Regions from separate parts of the Rossellomorea sp. NPDC071047 genome, predicted to be linked through region 3. Evidence: a T-box and tRNA genes for the amino acid it is inferred to sense, from the RefSeq annotation. Region 3 holds a T-box; the other regions hold tRNA genes.
What was found. A T-box is a leader RNA that pairs with one kind of tRNA and senses whether it is charged. The one in region 3 lies ahead of metG (methionine--tRNA ligase), so its partner is inferred to be a tRNA-Met.
Positions count from the first base shown of each region.

Region 1: it encodes a tRNA-Met, which carries the amino acid that the T-box ahead of metG (methionine--tRNA ligase) is inferred to sense. The anticodon was not compared.
Region 2: it encodes a tRNA-Met, which carries the amino acid that the T-box ahead of metG (methionine--tRNA ligase) is inferred to sense. The anticodon was not compared.

Region 1 is NZ_JBNNJT010000006.1:366,905-373,346, reverse strand. It holds tRNA gene ACQKFO_RS20355 (tRNA-Val) at 1-59, shown strand, start outside; tRNA gene ACQKFO_RS20350 (tRNA-Thr) at 153-228, shown strand; tRNA gene ACQKFO_RS20345 (tRNA-Lys) at 258-333, shown strand; tRNA gene ACQKFO_RS20340 (tRNA-Leu) at 376-460, shown strand; tRNA gene ACQKFO_RS20335 (tRNA-Gly) at 469-543, shown strand; tRNA gene ACQKFO_RS20330 (tRNA-Leu) at 553-641, shown strand; tRNA gene ACQKFO_RS20325 (tRNA-Arg) at 712-788, shown strand; tRNA gene ACQKFO_RS20320 (tRNA-Pro) at 795-871, shown strand; tRNA gene ACQKFO_RS20315 (tRNA-Ala) at 880-955, shown strand; tRNA gene ACQKFO_RS20310 (tRNA-Met) at 1,037-1,113, shown strand; tRNA gene ACQKFO_RS20305 (tRNA-Ile) at 1,118-1,194, shown strand; tRNA gene ACQKFO_RS20300 (tRNA-Ser) at 1,211-1,303, shown strand; tRNA gene ACQKFO_RS20295 (tRNA-Met) at 1,328-1,401, shown strand; tRNA gene ACQKFO_RS20290 (tRNA-Asp) at 1,550-1,626, shown strand; tRNA gene ACQKFO_RS20285 (tRNA-Phe) at 1,679-1,754, shown strand; tRNA gene ACQKFO_RS20280 (tRNA-His) at 1,777-1,852, shown strand; tRNA gene ACQKFO_RS20275 (tRNA-Gly) at 1,873-1,946, shown strand; tRNA gene ACQKFO_RS20270 (tRNA-Ile) at 1,962-2,038, shown strand; tRNA gene ACQKFO_RS20265 (tRNA-Asn) at 2,048-2,122, shown strand; tRNA gene ACQKFO_RS20260 (tRNA-Ser) at 2,127-2,217, shown strand; tRNA gene ACQKFO_RS20255 (tRNA-Glu) at 2,224-2,295, shown strand; gene glgB (1,4-alpha-glucan branching enzyme) at 3,107-4,987, shown strand; gene ACQKFO_RS20245 (glucose-1-phosphate adenylyltransferase) at 5,004-6,161, shown strand; gene ACQKFO_RS20240 (sugar phosphate nucleotidyltransferase) at 6,201-6,442, shown strand, end outside.
Region 2 is NZ_JBNNJT010000004.1:96-3,569, forward strand. It holds tRNA gene ACQKFO_RS14315 (tRNA-Asn) at 277-351, opposite strand; tRNA gene ACQKFO_RS14320 (tRNA-Ile) at 361-437, opposite strand; tRNA gene ACQKFO_RS14325 (tRNA-Gly) at 447-520, opposite strand; tRNA gene ACQKFO_RS14330 (tRNA-Cys) at 530-603, opposite strand; tRNA gene ACQKFO_RS14335 (tRNA-Gln) at 606-680, opposite strand; tRNA gene ACQKFO_RS14340 (tRNA-His) at 689-761, opposite strand; tRNA gene ACQKFO_RS14345 (tRNA-Trp) at 779-852, opposite strand; tRNA gene ACQKFO_RS14350 (tRNA-Tyr) at 878-961, opposite strand; tRNA gene ACQKFO_RS14355 (tRNA-Phe) at 998-1,073, opposite strand; tRNA gene ACQKFO_RS14360 (tRNA-Asp) at 1,134-1,210, opposite strand; tRNA gene ACQKFO_RS14365 (tRNA-Met) at 1,289-1,362, opposite strand; tRNA gene ACQKFO_RS14370 (tRNA-Ser) at 1,390-1,482, opposite strand; tRNA gene ACQKFO_RS14375 (tRNA-Ile) at 1,491-1,564, opposite strand; tRNA gene ACQKFO_RS14380 (tRNA-Met) at 1,594-1,667, opposite strand; tRNA gene ACQKFO_RS14385 (tRNA-Ala) at 1,745-1,820, opposite strand; tRNA gene ACQKFO_RS14390 (tRNA-Pro) at 1,828-1,904, opposite strand; tRNA gene ACQKFO_RS14395 (tRNA-Arg) at 1,912-1,988, opposite strand; tRNA gene ACQKFO_RS14400 (tRNA-Leu) at 2,046-2,134, opposite strand; tRNA gene ACQKFO_RS14405 (tRNA-Gly) at 2,142-2,216, opposite strand; tRNA gene ACQKFO_RS14410 (tRNA-Leu) at 2,225-2,309, opposite strand; tRNA gene ACQKFO_RS14415 (tRNA-Lys) at 2,350-2,425, opposite strand; tRNA gene ACQKFO_RS14420 (tRNA-Thr) at 2,449-2,524, opposite strand; tRNA gene ACQKFO_RS14425 (tRNA-Val) at 2,639-2,714, opposite strand; tRNA gene ACQKFO_RS14430 (tRNA-Glu) at 2,719-2,793, opposite strand.
Region 3 is NZ_JBNNJT010000001.1:641,738-648,179, reverse strand. It holds gene ACQKFO_RS03370 (metallophosphoesterase family protein) at 1-339, opposite strand, end outside; gene metG (methionine--tRNA ligase) at 358-2,016, opposite strand; T-box leader at 2,052-2,317, opposite strand; gene ACQKFO_RS03360 (class I SAM-dependent methyltransferase) at 2,454-3,050, shown strand; gene ACQKFO_RS03355 (VOC family protein) at 3,133-3,498, opposite strand; gene ACQKFO_RS03350 (S66 family peptidase) at 3,514-4,518, opposite strand; gene ACQKFO_RS03345 (hypothetical protein) at 4,652-4,813, opposite strand; gene trpA (tryptophan synthase subunit alpha) at 4,964-5,755, opposite strand; gene trpB (tryptophan synthase subunit beta) at 5,748-6,442, opposite strand, start outside.

The DNA of each region.
Region 1 (6,442 bases), on a different contig from region 3:
GGGAGAGCATCTGCCTTACAAGCAGAGGGTCGGCGGTTCGATCCCGTCATCCTCCACCAAGTTTTTTTACGAAAGTAAAATAGACTTCATTTTATTTTGCGTCAGCAAAATATCTCTCCTTAAATTTTCTTATATGAAAACCAATCATATATGCCGGTGTAGCTCAACTGGTAGAGCAACTGACTTGTAATCAGTAGGTTGGGGGTTCAAGTCCTCTTGCCGGCACCATTTTGGTTCTAAATATCATCTTTTCAGATGAGCCATTAGCTCAGTTGGTAGAGCATCTGACTTTTAATCAGAGGGTCGAAGGTTCGAGTCCTTCATGGCTCACCAAAGATTTTTGCGAAAAGCAAAAGATCTTACCATTTATATCATGCGGGTGTGGCGGAATTGGCAGACGCACCAGACTTAGGATCTGGCGCCGCAAGGCGTGGGGGTTCAAGTCCCTTCACCCGCACCATTCATTTTGCGGAAGTAGTTCAGTGGTAGAACACCACCTTGCCAAGGTGGGGGTCGCGGGTTCGAATCCCGTCTTCCGCTCCAGAAGATTTTGCCGGGGTGGCGGAACTGGCAGACGCACAGGACTTAAAATCCTGCGGTAGGTGACTACCGTACCGGTTCGATTCCGGTCCTCGGCACCAAAGATTTTTGCGCTAGCAAAATAATCTTGCTTAATTTGCACCAGTTCATAAGGTACAATAATAGAATTATGCGCCCGTAGCTCAATTGGATAGAGCGTTTGACTACGGATCAAAAGGTTAGGGGTTCGACTCCTCTCGGGCGCGCCATATTTTCGGGAAGTAGCTCAGCTTGGTAGAGCACTTGGTTTGGGACCAAGGGGTCGCAGGTTCGAATCCTGTCTTCCCGACCACTTTCTTTGGGGCCTTAGCTCAGCTGGGAGAGCGCCTGCTTTGCACGCAGGAGGTCAGCGGTTCGATCCCGCTAGGCTCCACCAAGTTTTTTTGCGAAAGTAAAATAAACTTCATTGATATTTGCTAAATTCATCTATCAATTAATTCGATATTAAATGTATCTTGGCGGTGTAGCTCAGCTGGCTAGAGCGTACGGTTCATACCCGTGAGGTCGGGGGTTCGATCCCCTCCGCCGCTACCAATAGGGACCTTTAGCTCAGTTGGTTAGAGCAGACGGCTCATAACCGTCCGGTCGTAGGTTCGAGTCCTACAAGGTCCACCAAGTACCATTTCAATACGGAGGAATACCCAAGTCCGGCTGAAGGGATCGGTCTTGAAAACCGACAGGGGTGTCAAAGCCCGCAGGGGTTCGAATCCCCTTTCCTCCTCCATTTTCTCTTTAAATCTAATATCGTCGCGGGGTGGAGCAGTTCGGTAGCTCGTCGGGCTCATAACCCGAAGGTCGCAGGTTCAAATCCTGTCCCCGCAATACCATTTTTGACTCGTTTTTATAAAGGGTTATCAATAATCCTGTTTGAGTCACGCATGGATAGTTATTTTGACTAACGTCAAGATAATGAAACCTATTTTGCTAACGCAAATAATGAAAGTTATTTTGACTATCGTCAAAAAACTCTGGTCCGGTAGTTCAGTTGGTTAGAATGCCTGCCTGTCACGTAGGAGGTCGCGGGTTCGAGTCCCGTCCGGACCGCCATTTTCTTTTTGTTAAGACTATGGTTCATAATTAAATATTTCATTATAAGTAAGGCTCAGTAGCTCAGTTGGTAGAGCAATGGACTGAAAATCCATGTGTCGGCGGTTCGATTCCGTCCTGAGCCACCATTTTTTATTTGAAGACATTATGGCGATTGTGGCGAAGTGGTTAACGCACCTGATTGTGGTTCAGGCATTCGTGGGTTCGATTCCCATCAGTCGCCCCATAATATCTTATATAAATAGTGCGGGTGTAGTTTAGTGGTAAAACCTCAGCCTTCCAAGCTGATGATGAGGGTTCGATTCCCTTCACCCGCTCCAATTATTACTCTTAATGGGCCTATAGCTCAGCTGGTTAGAGCGCACGCCTGATAAGCGTGAGGTCGGTGGTTCGAGTCCACTTAGGCCCACCATTTCATTATTCCGCAGTAGCTCAGTGGTAGAGCTATCGGCTGTTAACCGATCGGTCGCAAGTTCGAATCTTGCCTGCGGAGCCAATATGGGGAAGTACTCAAGTGGCTGAAGAGGCGCCCCTGCTAAGGGTGTAGGTCGGGCAACCGGCGCGAGGGTTCAAATCCCTCCTTCTCCGCCATATTAAGGCCCATTGGTCAAGCGGTTAAGACACCGCCCTTTCACGGCGGTAACACGGGTTCGAATCCCGTATGGGTCATCTGAAAAAAGACTATCATTTTTGATAGTCTTTTTTTGTTATACGATTAAAAATAGTGGTCATTTTATAAAAAATAGAATTTAAAACATGACTAAATGAAGAGATTTAATTGAATATCGAGCCAGATCGGGACTAAATTAAGCGGTTTTACAAGATAAAGCAGGCTTCCACTTCTGTACGAGGTATATATTATCGATCTTGACCACTTTATTATCGACTTTCCAACATATATTATCGACATTGCCCACTTTATTATCAACTTTACCCATTATATTATCAACTTCTGCACTTTTCTTTTCAGCTCAAATTTTTGAATACAATAAGCGGAGGAGTGGAGGGAATATCAGTCAGTGATCATCGAAGAATAAAAGGCATTAACCGCCTCTTCATCTCTCCATTATCTTCTCAAAGTATTCAATAACCCCGGCCTCCTCATGCATCATCTCTCCTTTATTGTCCATTAAAACAGGTTTCACCCACCCTGAGCAATCGACTTCCAGACTCCATCATCCATTCCCAATCACTCTTCAATTCGACACTCTCAACGTTCTCACAACCAGCCAAAAACCTTACAAAATAACGGAATCCTTCTACATTTTCCTCAAATTTCACTTTTTTTAATTAAAAAACTTTCGACAAATTACGATATGAATTCAACATGGTTCTCCTATGTTTTTACAATGTAAACCTTACCATTTAGAATAACTTTCCAAATACCAGCCGTTTTAACATATGTATGTAGGAAATTGTCGTAATTGAGCGACGATAATAAAGAGGATTTTGATGAAGTTGAAAGAAAGTAGTAAGTAGATTGAAAAATGTAGGTGAGATGATGAACGCAATGACCATATCAGATTATGATGTTTTTTTGTTTCATGAGGGAAATTTGCAACAGGCCTATCAGTTTATGGGTTCACATGTGAGAAGAGATTCCACTGGGACCTATACAGAATTTTGCGTTTGGGCACCGAAAGCAAGACATGTTTCATTGGTAGGATCGTTTAATCATTGGAATGGAGCCGGGTATGAACTTGCACGGCGGAATAACGAAGGTTTATGGACAATTCGCATTGATGGGGATCTATCGGGAGAAACGTATAAGTACGAGATTACGACTCTATCAGGCTTGAAGAAGCTGAAGGCGGATCCATATGGGTTTGCTTCTGAGAAACGTCCAAATACTGCAAGCGTGGTGTATGAGCTGCAGGGATTTTCTTGGGAGGATGAGAAGTGGCTGGAGGAACGAGCCAGTTCGACGGTCTATGACAAGCCTATGGCGATTTATGAAGTGCATTTGGGCACATGGAAGAAGAAAGCGGGTAAGTTTCTTTCTTATAAGGAATTAGCTCAGCAATTAATTCCTCATGTGAAAGAACAAGGATTTACACATATTGAGTTGCTGCCTGTCACGGAGCATCCGTTTGATCGTTCTTGGGGGTATCAGGGTACTGGTTATTATTCTCCGACTAGTCGCTACGGCTCACCTCATGAATTGATGGCGTTCGTGAATGAATGTCATTTACATAATATTGGCGTGATTCTGGATTGGGTCCCTGGTCATTTTTGTAAAGATGCCCACGGGTTATATCAGTTTGATGGTTCGTTTGCTTATGAGTATGGAGAGGAACGGGACCGTGAGAATTATACCTGGGGAACGGCAAACTTTGATTTAGGTAAGGGGGAAGTGAGAAGCTTCCTGATTTCGAATGCACGTTTCTGGATGGATCTGTATCATATTGATGGTTTCCGGATTGATGCAGTGGCCAATATTATTTATTGGGCAAACCAGGGTGAGCTTGCTCCTAATGAGGGAGCCATACAGTTTCTGAAAAATTTGAATAAGGCTGTTTTTGAGTATGACTCTTCGATATTGATGATAGCAGAGGATTCTACAGACTGGCCTCAGGTGACGTCCCCTGTCCATTATGGAGGACTTGGGTTTAATTATAAGTGGAATATGGGATGGATGAATGACGTCCTTAAATATATGGAAACAGATACTTCTGAACGAAAGCATGTACATTCTCTTATAACATTTTCATTGTTATATGCGTATTCAGAGAATTATGTGCTTCCGTTTTCCCATGACGAGGTGGTACATGGGAAGAAGTCATTATTGAATAAAATGCCCGGTGATTACTGGCAGAAATTCGCTCAATACCGCCTGCTCCTGAGCTATATGATGGCTCATCCTGGGAAGAAGCTTCTGTTTATGGGAAGTGAACTTGCCCCGTTTTCAGAGTGGAAGGATTTAGAGGAGTTAGATTGGCACTTAATGGATTACGAATTTCATCACAAATTCAATTCATATTTTAAAGAGCTTATGCATTTATATAAAAGTGCTGAACCCTTATTCCAAATGGATCATCGTTCTGAAGGATTTGAATGGGTGGATGTGGATAATGCGGAACAGCAGATTTTTTCTTTTATTAGAAATGGAATAGAGGATGGAGATCATCTTGTAGTGATCTGTAATTTCAGTCCTATTGTGTATCACCAGTATAGAGTGGGTGTGAATAAGGTTTCTTCTTATGAAGAGATTTGGAATAGCGATGATGAACGATTTGGTGGTTCTCATCAGGTGAATCCGTTGCCTCTTATTGTACACAATGAGTCTTACCACAGAAGAGATGGTTATGTGGAAATGACGATACCACCATACGCAGCCGTTTATTTAAAACCAATAGATTGAAAGGGGAGAGAAAGAAATGGCAAAAGGTAGATGTGTAGCGATGTTATTAGCAGGTGGAAAAGGGAGCCGGTTAAGCTCATTGACGAAGAGCCTGGCAAAACCTGCCGTACCGTTTGGAGGGAAATACCGCATTATTGATTTCACATTGAGCAATTGTACTAACTCCGGGATTGATACGGTGGGTGTCCTTACTCAGTACCAACCATTAGTACTTAATTCTTATATCGGGATTGGAAGTGCATGGGATCTTGATCGTAAAAATGGCGGAGTGACCGTACTGCCTCCATATGCGGAATCATCTGAGATGCGCTGGTATACAGGAACGGCGAGTGCAATCTATCAAAATATGAATTATCTTGAGCAATATGATCCTGAATACGTATTGATTCTATCGGGAGATCACATTTACAAAATGGATTATAGTAAAATGCTGGATTATCACATTGAGAAGAAAGCAGATGTCTCGATTTCTGTGATTGAAGTAGGCTGGGATGAGGCAAGCCGGTTCGGTCTTATGAACACGAATGAGGAAATGAGAATCACAGAGTTTGAGGAAAAACCGGCTTTTCCTAAGAGTAATCTGGCTTCGATGGGTATCTATATCTTCAATTATTCCGTGCTCAAAGATTACTTGGAGATGGATGAGCGTAATCCCGATTCCAGCCATGACTTTGGGAAGGATGTCATCCCTTTGCTGCTTGATGAGAAGAAAAAGCTGATGGCTTATCCGTTTAAAGGGTACTGGAAAGATGTCGGGACGGTTAAGAGCCTATGGGAAGCCAATATGGACTTGATTGATGAGGAAAATGAACTGAATCTGTTCGACCACGACTGGAGAGTGTATTCGGTTAATCCAAATGAGCCACCTCAATATATTTCTGAAGAAGCTTCTGTAGAGGGATCACTTGTGAACGAAGGATGTTCGATTGAAGGTACCATTCGCAAATCCGTCCTGTTCCAAGGAACCACGGTGAAAAAGGGAGCGCATGTCAGTCGCTCAGTCATCATGCCGGATGCTGTCATTGGGGAAAACGCCTATATCGAGCAGGCGATCGTGCCGTCGAATGTCAAGGTTCCGAGCGGCCTGTGCATTATGCCGGAAGAAGGATCGGATGAAATTATTTTGGTTACGGAATCATTCATTGAAACACTACTGGAACAAGAAAAAGTGTAAGGTTGAAGACCACATTACAACATAAGAGGAGGAAGTGTTTTGAAAAATACTATGCTTGGAGTTATTGATGCTACTAGTTACTATGATTCGTTAGAGGATTTACTGTTACATCGTTCATTAGCAGCCCTTCCGATTGCGGGCAGATACCGCTTGATCGACTTTGTGCTCTCCAATATGGTGAATTCAGATATTGGTTCCGTTGCGATCTTCCCTAAGTTTCAATACCGTTCCCTTATGGACCATCTTGGATCGGGGAAGAACTGGGATTTGAACCGAAAGCG
Region 2 (3,474 bases), on a different contig from region 3:
TTAGAATTAACGTTGACGTATTGTCTTGTTTTGTTCAGTTTTCAAGGTTCAATGTGTAAGTGCTTGTCTCGAAGCGACCCTTACTATGTTACACGATCATTCATTTGATGTCAACAACTTTTTTTAAGATAGTTTCGATCAAGTTCATCGTGTTTTCGTTGTCCGTTTGTGGCAACAAATAATACTTTACCAGTTAACTTCGCAGAAGTCAACTTCTTTTTAAAACTTTCTCAAAAAAAGAGATTGTCTTTCCATTAACTCTTTATAAGAAGAAAATGGCTCCGCAGGCAAGATTCGAACTTGCGACCGATCGGTTAACAGCCGATAGCTCTACCACTGAGCTACTGCGGAATAATAAAATGGTGGGCCTAAGTGGACTCGAACCACCGACCTCACGCTTATCAGGCGTGCGCTCTAACCAGCTGAGCTATAGGCCCAAGAATAATTGGAGCGGGTGAAGGGAATCGAACCCTCATCATCAGCTTGGAAGGCTGAGGTTTTACCACTAAACTACACCCGCATGAAGAATTGGAGGCGGCAACCGGATTTGAACCGGTGATAAAGGTTTTGCAGACCTCTGCCTTACCACTTGGCTATGCCGCCGTTGGCTGGGCTAGCTGGATTCGAACCAACGCATGTCGCAGTCAAAGTGCGATGCCTTACCGCTTGGCTATAGCCCAATATAAAGGGCGACTGATGGGAATCGAACCCACGAATGCCTGAACCACAATCAGGTGCGTTAACCACTTCGCCACAATCGCCATGTTTAACATATCTTTGGCAGGGGCAGTAGGAATCGAACCCACACCAAAGGTTTTGGAGACCTTCGTTCTACCGTTAAACTATGCCCCTATATATTAGAGAATTTTATTAAAAATGGTGGAGGGGGGCAGATTCGAACTGCCGAACCCGAAGGAGCGGATTTACAGTCCGCCGCGTTTAGCCACTTCGCTACCCCTCCAAATAAAAGAAATACTTAAAGGTTCTTAAGTATAAATGGTGGCTCAGGACGGAATCGAACCGCCGACACATGGATTTTCAGTCCATTGCTCTACCAACTGAGCTACTGAGCCATATTATATAGAAGATTAAATTATCAAATGACCAACTTCCTATTACTAACTAATTGAAAATGGCGGTCCGGACGGGACTCGAACCCGCGACCTCCTGCGTGACAGGCAGGCATTCTAACCAACTGAACTACCGGACCAAAGTTTTTTCGCGATAGCGAAAATAACTATCCATGCGTGACTCTTCAAGGATTATCCTATCCTAAGTCAAAATGGTATTGCGGGGACAGGATTTGAACCTGCGACCTTCGGGTTATGAGCCCGACGAGCTACCGAACTGCTCCACCCCGCGACGATATAAATATAGTGAAGGTAAACATGGAGGAGGAAGGGGGATTCGAACCCCCGCGGGCTGTTACACCCCTGTCGGTTTTCAAGACCGATCCCTTCAGCCGGACTTGGGTATTCCTCCGTGTATAATGGACCCTGTAGGACTCGAACCTACGACCGGACGGTTATGAGCCGTCTGCTCTAACCAACTGAGCTAAGGGTCCTTATAAATCGTACATTGTTTATTGAGTAATAGCGGCGGAGGGGATCGAACCCCCGACCTCACGGGTATGAACCGTACGCTCTAGCCAGCTGAGCTACACCGCCACGAAACATTTACTATTCAATTTGATTTTTGCTTAAGCGAAAATCAATGAAGTTAATTTTACTTTCGTAAAAAAACTTGGTGGAGCCTAGCGGGATCGAACCGCTGACCTCCTGCGTGCAAAGCAGGCGCTCTCCCAGCTGAGCTAAGGCCCCAAAGAAGTGGTCGGGAAGACAGGATTCGAACCTGCGACCCCTTGGTCCCAAACCAAGTGCTCTACCAAGCTGAGCTACTTCCCGAAATATATGGCGCGCCCGAGAGGAGTCGAACCCCTAACCTTTTGATCCGTAGTCAAACGCTCTATCCAATTGAGCTACGGGCGCTAAATGCTTTCTATTGTAGTAATGAATGGAAAGTTATTTTGCTGACGCAAAAAACTTTGGTGCCGAGGACCGGAATCGAACCGGTACGGTAGTCACCTACCGCAGGATTTTAAGTCCTGTGCGTCTGCCAGTTCCGCCACCCCGGCAAATTCTTGGAGCGGAAGACGGGATTCGAACCCGCGACCCCCACCTTGGCAAGGTGGTGTTCTACCACTGAACTACTTCCGCGAAACAAATGGTGCGGGTGAAGGGACTTGAACCCCCACGCCTTGCGGCGCCAGATCCTAAGTCTGGTGCGTCTGCCAATTCCGCCACACCCGCATGATAAGAAAATTAGATATTTCGAATTCACGAAAATCTTTGGTGAGCCATGAAGGACTCGAACCTTCGACCCTCTGATTAAAAGTCAGATGCTCTACCAACTGAGCTAATGGCTCATCTATACAAGTAAGAAACCAAATGGTGCCGGCAAGAGGACTTGAACCCCCAACCTACTGATTACAAGTCAGTTGCTCTACCAGTTGAGCTACACCGGCATATTTACTTTCATATGAAGTCTTAACGGAAAGTTACTTCACAGAAGCAATTCAAAAAAAAGATATTTTGCTTGCGTAATTTGTTGTAGTTTATTTTACTTGCGTAAAAAAACTTGGTGGAGGATGACGGGATCGAACCGCCGACCCTCTGCTTGTAAGGCAGATGCTCTCCCAGCTGAGCTAATCCTCCAAATTGGTGACCCATACGGGATTCGAACCCGTGTTACCGCCGTGAAAGGGCGGTGTCTTAACCGCTTGACCAATGGGCCATATCTATGTGAGTATCCCGCTTAAGGACATGTATAACTATAACAATTCATTTCGCAGAAGTCAACTTCTAAAAAATAAAAAAGAAAACTTTTTTCAACTTACTCATCTTAACAATTTTGTAAGCCGAAAAAGAATATACCATATTTATAAAGTTAATATCAATAGTCAATTTTAAAATCTCTTAATGTTTATTTCTAATTCAAATTCAAAACTTTTAATGATCCACTTCCCTATTTAGTTAAACTGATACCCCCTCAAATCCCTTCCCTCCATTTCAGTTATGGAAGGAAAACATACGTTATCAAAATATAAGCGAGTCTTCTTTTATGATTTTGGGAAAGAAGGACAGGTCCGTTGTCGCAAATTATTGTTTAGGCATAACGGGATTAAATAGAAAAAAGCAGCCAACCTCCTACATATAAGTTGGCTGCTTTTTTTCATATTAGCGTATTGCAAATTTCATCTTCCTTTATCTTTCCCTTTGTACCACTAATATAGGTTATCTAACTTCATTTCATGATACGTTATTTTTTCCTTCAGTTTCTTTTTGAGTCGGCAATCTAAACAGCCCTCTAGTAATACGAGATTGTAATGGATCCTCATAGAGTGCCATTGTAATTTCATTTGTGATAAAAATCGAGTCACCTTCATCATTTCTCCTCCACGTCGCAGGAGTACGT
Region 3 (6,442 bases):
ACCAAAGACAATCAAATCTACCTCATCAGATTCGAACGCTTCCAGAGCTCTTTTTTCCGTTGTTTTCCCCTTCCCGTCACCGTGCACCACACCAATTTTCAGTCCTTTTTTCACAATGATTCTTTTTTTTGGAAGAAACGCCTGAAGATCTGAATTATCCACATTCCCTACAACGGCAACCAATTCTCCGTACTCACTAAACTCTCGATAAACATCAAGGGTTTGAAAGTCGCCGGCGTGAATGATTAAATCACTACTCATGAGATCTTCCTTCAGAATTTCAGGAAGCCCTCTCCTTTTTTTAGGCATGTGGGTATCGGACACGACTATAATCTTCATATCATACTCCTTTTGGTTTCACTGTGCTTTCTCTATTAATTGTTTCCGTTCTGTCTCAATTTGATCAAGGTCAATCCGGTTAAACAATGGTGTTGTCGCTTCAATGCTGATCTTCAACGGCAATGATACCGGCAACCACCTTAGTTGTCCGGCCAGACCCAGTTGATCAGCCAGTTTTGAAGAAGTGAAGGGTAAAAACGGTTGAATGAGATTCCTTAAATTACATAATAGGTACAGGAATTCCTCTAGTATCTTTTTTCCTTCCTCCCTATCCTCTTTTAAAACATTCCACGGTTTCATCTCATCAAAACGCTTATTCGACCATCGAATGAATTCGAATGCTGTTTCAATTCCCTGTCGAGTGTTCCCTTCCTCAATCGATTTGCCTACAGAATAAAATGTTTCTTCTATTTTATCCTTAACAACATTAGGGACAATAGAGAGCGTAAGGTTATGACCAAATTCTTTCCCATAAAACTTTAACGTGCGTTGAACCAAATTCCCCAGAGCTCCCAGCAGTTCACTGTTATGACTATATATGAATTCTCTCCAGGAGAAATCTGCATCTCTCTTTTCCGGTGCATTGATGGTAAGAAAATACCGAATGGTATCTGGATGGTAGTCGTTGACAAGATCCTTCACCCAAACAGCCCAATTCCCACTCGTTGAAATTTTCCTTTTCTCAAGCGTCAAGTATTCATTTGAAACAATATAGTCAGGAAGATTCCTTTCGCCAATTCCTATAAGAATGGCCGGCCAAATAATGCTATGAAAAGGGATATTATCTTTTCCATGGACATAATAGGACGTGGTTGCCTCCTGCCAAAAGTCCTTCCACTCCCGCTGATGTTCCCTTGCCCACTTTTTGGAAGCGCTCAAATAGCCACTCACTGCTTCTATCCATACATAAATTTTCTTATCTTGAAAACCTTGAATCGGGACCTGCACACCATTCTCTAAATCCCTTGTCACCGGCCGGTCATGCAAACCTTCCTTTAAATATCGATTTGTGAGTTGAAGGGCATTATCTCTCCACCCGGTGCCGTTATCCATCAGTAATTGTAGAAGAGGTTCCTGCAATTTAGAAAGGGAGAAATATAAATGTTTTGTCGTCCTCTGAACCGGTTCATGTCCACAGAGCTTGCAGGTTTTATCCATTAAATCAGTCGGGTCTAAAACCGTCGAGCATTGATCACACTGATCACCTCTTGCCCTCGAACCACAAACGGGACAGACTCCTTCCACAAACCGATCCGGCAAAAATTGATGATCATGCTCACAATATGCTTGCTCCACTTCTTTTTCATATAACAAGCCCTTCCGATAAAGTGTGGTAAAAATGTGTTGAACTTCCTTATGATGATGTGAGTGATCAGTTCTTGTATACTCATCGTAACTAAAGCCTAAATCGCGAAAACACTCCAGGAACTCGTTGTGATATCGATTCGCGACCTCTTCAATACTTGTTCCTTCCTGTCTGGCCCGAATACCGATGGGGGTCCCATTACAGTCACTTCCTGACACGTAGAGAACATCTTCTCCTTTTAAACGGTAATATCGTGCAATAATGTCCCCTGGCAATAGGGCTGCGATGTGTCCTAAATGTAACGATCCATTTGCGTATGGCCAAGCGCCACCAATAAAAATAGTCATGACCTTTTCCTCCTCCTGAACAATATAAAAAACCCCTCGTCCTTAGATATCGATCGACATCTAAGGACGAGGGGTTGAACTCGTGGTACCACCTTAGTTTATAGCTTGCTCACACAAGTCTATCTCAGCAAGTACGGAGCATATAAACTGCTCTTATACCGTGACAATGATAACGGATGCCCACTCCCGTTCTACCCTACACCAAATCGGTTCGAGTAGAATGCTCCGAGACCATTTTCCATAACGAGTTACCCTGCTTCTTTTCAGCTTCCGAAGCTCTCTGATTAAGGACTCATCTATGTACTCTTCTCATCAACGCAAGTTAGATTTGTTTATATTATGCCACTTTTTCAAAAAATTGCAACATCGCTTTAAAGGTTTTATTTGTGAGTATTAGTGGAAAGGTGAATAGACGATACTATTTTAATAGACCAGATTTCAGCAAAAGAGGTGATGCCCTGTTGTTTTCATTACAAAAGCAATTCAAGCGTCCGAATGGATTACTCGGCTGGATTGTCGGAAAAGTAATGGAATTCGATAATAGAAAAATAAATAATTGGTCCATTAAACAATTGTCCATTAAAGATGGCGAACATATTCTGGAAGTAGGCTACGGGCCCGGATATTGTATTCATCGCATATCAAGTCGTTTTCCTAAATCGATTGTGGATGGGGTTGATATTTCTGAGACAATGAAGAATGCTGCACAGAATAAGAATGAAAAAGCCATTGAGAATGGAAGAGTTCGGTTATTTGTTCATGATATTAGTCAATTTGAATTGAACAATGTTGAGTACGATCGGATTTTTTCCGTCAATAACTATCCTCTATGGAAGGATCAGAAAAAATCACTTTCACATTTATATAATATGCTAAAAAAAGGTGGCACCCTTCTCATTACCGTCCAACCACGCGGGGATGAAGAAAGGGATAGCAGGGCGAAACACTATGGCGAAAGTATTTCTGAAGCTTTGCATAAAGCTGGCTTTAAAGATATCACTATTTCTTATAAAAATGTTAAACCCGCTTTAACGGTATGTGTGAAGTGTGTGAAGTAGACTTGCAAAAACAAGAACCTCCTTAAGAAAAGCAATTCTTAGAGGAGGTTTTTCCTTTACCATTTACATGTATTAATCCGCTTTAACCCGTACAAATCATTAATAAATTCCCGTTGACATCCCTAAAGTTAAAATAAGAAAAGTCGGGAAACGTGATGATCCCGGATTCAAATGTGACTTTCTTTTCGTGAAAGTCTTCTCTTACTTTTTCAATTTGAGTGGTATGGAAATTACAGATTGGAACATTAGAATCAGGTGGAGTGAATCCTTTTTCCTCTTCTAGAGTTAGCGATGTTTCCCCCAATTGAAAAGTATAAACGGGAAGCTCCTCAATCTCATTATACTGCACGGGATCAATTTCAAAACCCAGTACTTTTTCGTACCAATCCACAGATTCCTTTAGATTAACCACAGGAATAAACACTGTATTCATTTTTCTTTGAATCATGTGAACCCCTCCTTTTTATGTAGCCGGCTTTTCCACCAGATGGAAATCAATTTGATTTTCGTGAACTTCAAGCCGGGCTTTGATTCCGTTTGGAAGGATAAACATAGGGTCAGTATGACCGAAATCCAGATCCGTAACGACTGGGATTTCATACCCCTCTGTGACACGGGATAAAATGCCGGCCAGTTGATTCTCTTTAAAGCCAACGTGATCATGAAAACGTCCAACGACAAGACCATTAATTTTCGAATATACCCCCATGTGTTTGAGTTGAGTTAAGTATCGATCAATTGACGACGGGGTTTCCTCTGGATCATCTTCAATACATAAGATGGCACCATCGAGATCTGGAAAGTATTCTGTACCTGCGAGAAGGAGCATGGTTCCCATATTGGCTGCAATGATTTTCCCTTCTGCACTCCCTTCTTTGACTACATGAGGTCCCTTATTTTCAACTTGTTTTCTAAGTCGATTGTCTTCTTCGTCCCACCACAGATGCTCCATTACATAGGAAGGAGATGCGGAGTAATCTACTCTTTCACCTTGAACGAGTGATTGGAAGAAGTGATCCTTTGTGTATGTTTGCAGTCCTCCATACTCTCCAAACTGAGGCATAATGGCAGGTCCAAGATATGTTGTGAGACCGGTCTTTTGATAAATGGCCATGTGGAGAGCCGTTATGTCGCTGTAGCCGAGGAATATCTTTGGATTTTTTTGAATTAAAGAAAAATCAAGAAAATCCAGAAGTTGATGAGAACAGGTTCCTCCTATGGTGGTGATGATGGCTTTTACATCATTATCCCCGAAGAGATTATGTAGGTCCTCCACTCTCTCCTCGATGGTACCAGCCATATACTCTTCAATTTTCAACGTGTTTGGCGCTACTTTCACGTTAAAGCCTAACTTCTTGAGCTCTTCAATCCCTCTTTTCAATCTCTTAGGGCAATGAGCAGCGACTGGAGAAGATGGGGAACAAATCCCGATTGTATCTCCTATTTTTAATCGATTTGGAATCGTCATGCGTTTGACCTCTCTATCAAATATGTCTTATATTGTCAGATTAATAGAAATAGTCGTTGAATACAACCTGAATCTTAAGTTTAATAATTCAAATATAAAACAGTCAGCCCGCAAAGGACTGACTGTTACCATTTTACTCTTCAGTGGTGCTTTCTTCAGTGTTGCTTTCTTCTTCCATGTTTTCTTCCGTTTCAGTGCCTGTGTCTTCCTCTGTGTCACTGCTGCATCCGGCTGCAAATGTTACTACTGATAGAGCTGTCATTGACATTAATAACCACTTTTTCATACTTTTCATTTTAATAGCCTCCTGTTATGATGCTTTGTTCAACTACATCTCTATCATACTGATTTCAGGAGGAAAAAGAAGGCTATTTACCTTTATTTAACATACATTTAGAATCTGTTAATCTAGGCGCTCATTTATTTACGAAGAACTCAGTAATCTTTACAATTTTAATGCTTTAGCCTTTGAAGCACTGATTAATTCTTCTATTTCATCAAATGATTCATGCTGAATCAAATCGATTATTTTGCTTCCAACGACTACTCCATCACAGTATTTACTCATGGTACGCACATGTTCAGGAGTAGATATTCCAAACCCGGCAAGTACTGGGACTTGACTGTTTTCTTTCAATTTATTCAGGTGGTCTGAAATATTGTTTCCAAATCCCTCTCTCGTTCCAGTAATCCCATTAATCGTAACAGCATAAAGGAACCCTTCAGTGACGGAAGCCAATTCCTGAATTCTCTCTAACGGACTCGTAAGCGTTGCTAATTGAATAATGGCGATTCCATTTTCTTGTGATGGTGCCCGAACCAATTCATGATGTTCAAGTGGCAGATCAGGAATGATCACACCGTCCACTCCTGCATTCTTACAATCTTGAAAGAACCGCTCGACTCCATATTTGTAAATGGGATTAATATACGTCATAAAGACTAACGGAATGCCAATTTCCTTTCTGCTTTCATCTAACACTTCAAACACCCTTTTGAGGGTCGTCCCATTCTCCAGTGCCCGCTTCCCTGCCTGTTGGATGATCGGGCCATCGGCAACGGGATCCGAGAACGGGATCCCGACTTCTATGGCCGTCGCTCCTCTTTCTTCGAGCATTTTCAAGGTTGATATCAAGGTCTCTATCCCCCCATCCCCTGCCATCACGTAAGGAATGAATAGTTTGTTTCCTTTTGCCAGTTCAGCTTTAAACGTATTCTCAAGAAATGTTTTACCCATGTTGACTACCTCCCAGTAACTCTTTCACTTGTTCCACATCTTTATCCCCTCTGCCAGATAAACAAATCACTACCGACTCTTCTTTTCTCATTTTCCCAGCTAACTTCACCGCATAGGCGACTGCGTGTGAGCTTTCCAGTGCAGGTATGATTCCTTCTGTCTGGGACAGCTGCTTAAATGCATCTAATGCTTCCACGTCTGTAATGGACGTATATTCCACTCTATCAATGTCTTTCAAGTAGCTATGCTCCGGCCCGACACCAGGGTAATCAAGCCCTGCTGAAACAGAGTGGGCTTCCTGAATCTGCCCTTCCTCATTTTGCAGCAGGTACATCATGCTGCCATGAAGAATCCCCACGGACCCTTTTGTTAATGTGGCTGCATGTTTGTCGGTTTCAACCCCGCTTCCAGCCGCTTCCACACCGTATAAGTCAACTTCCCTATCATCAATGAACGGGTGAAACATTCCGATGGCATTGCTGCCGCCTCCAACACAAGCGACGATTGCCTTAGGGAGGCATTGTTCCTTTTCGAAGAATTGTCGCTTTGTTTCTTTACCGATCACACTTTGAAAATCCCGTACCATTTTAGGAAATGGGTGTGGACCTAACACGGAACCGATAATATAGTGTGTGTCCTCTACATTTGCGACCCAGTAGCGCAGGGCTTCATTGACTGCATCTTTTA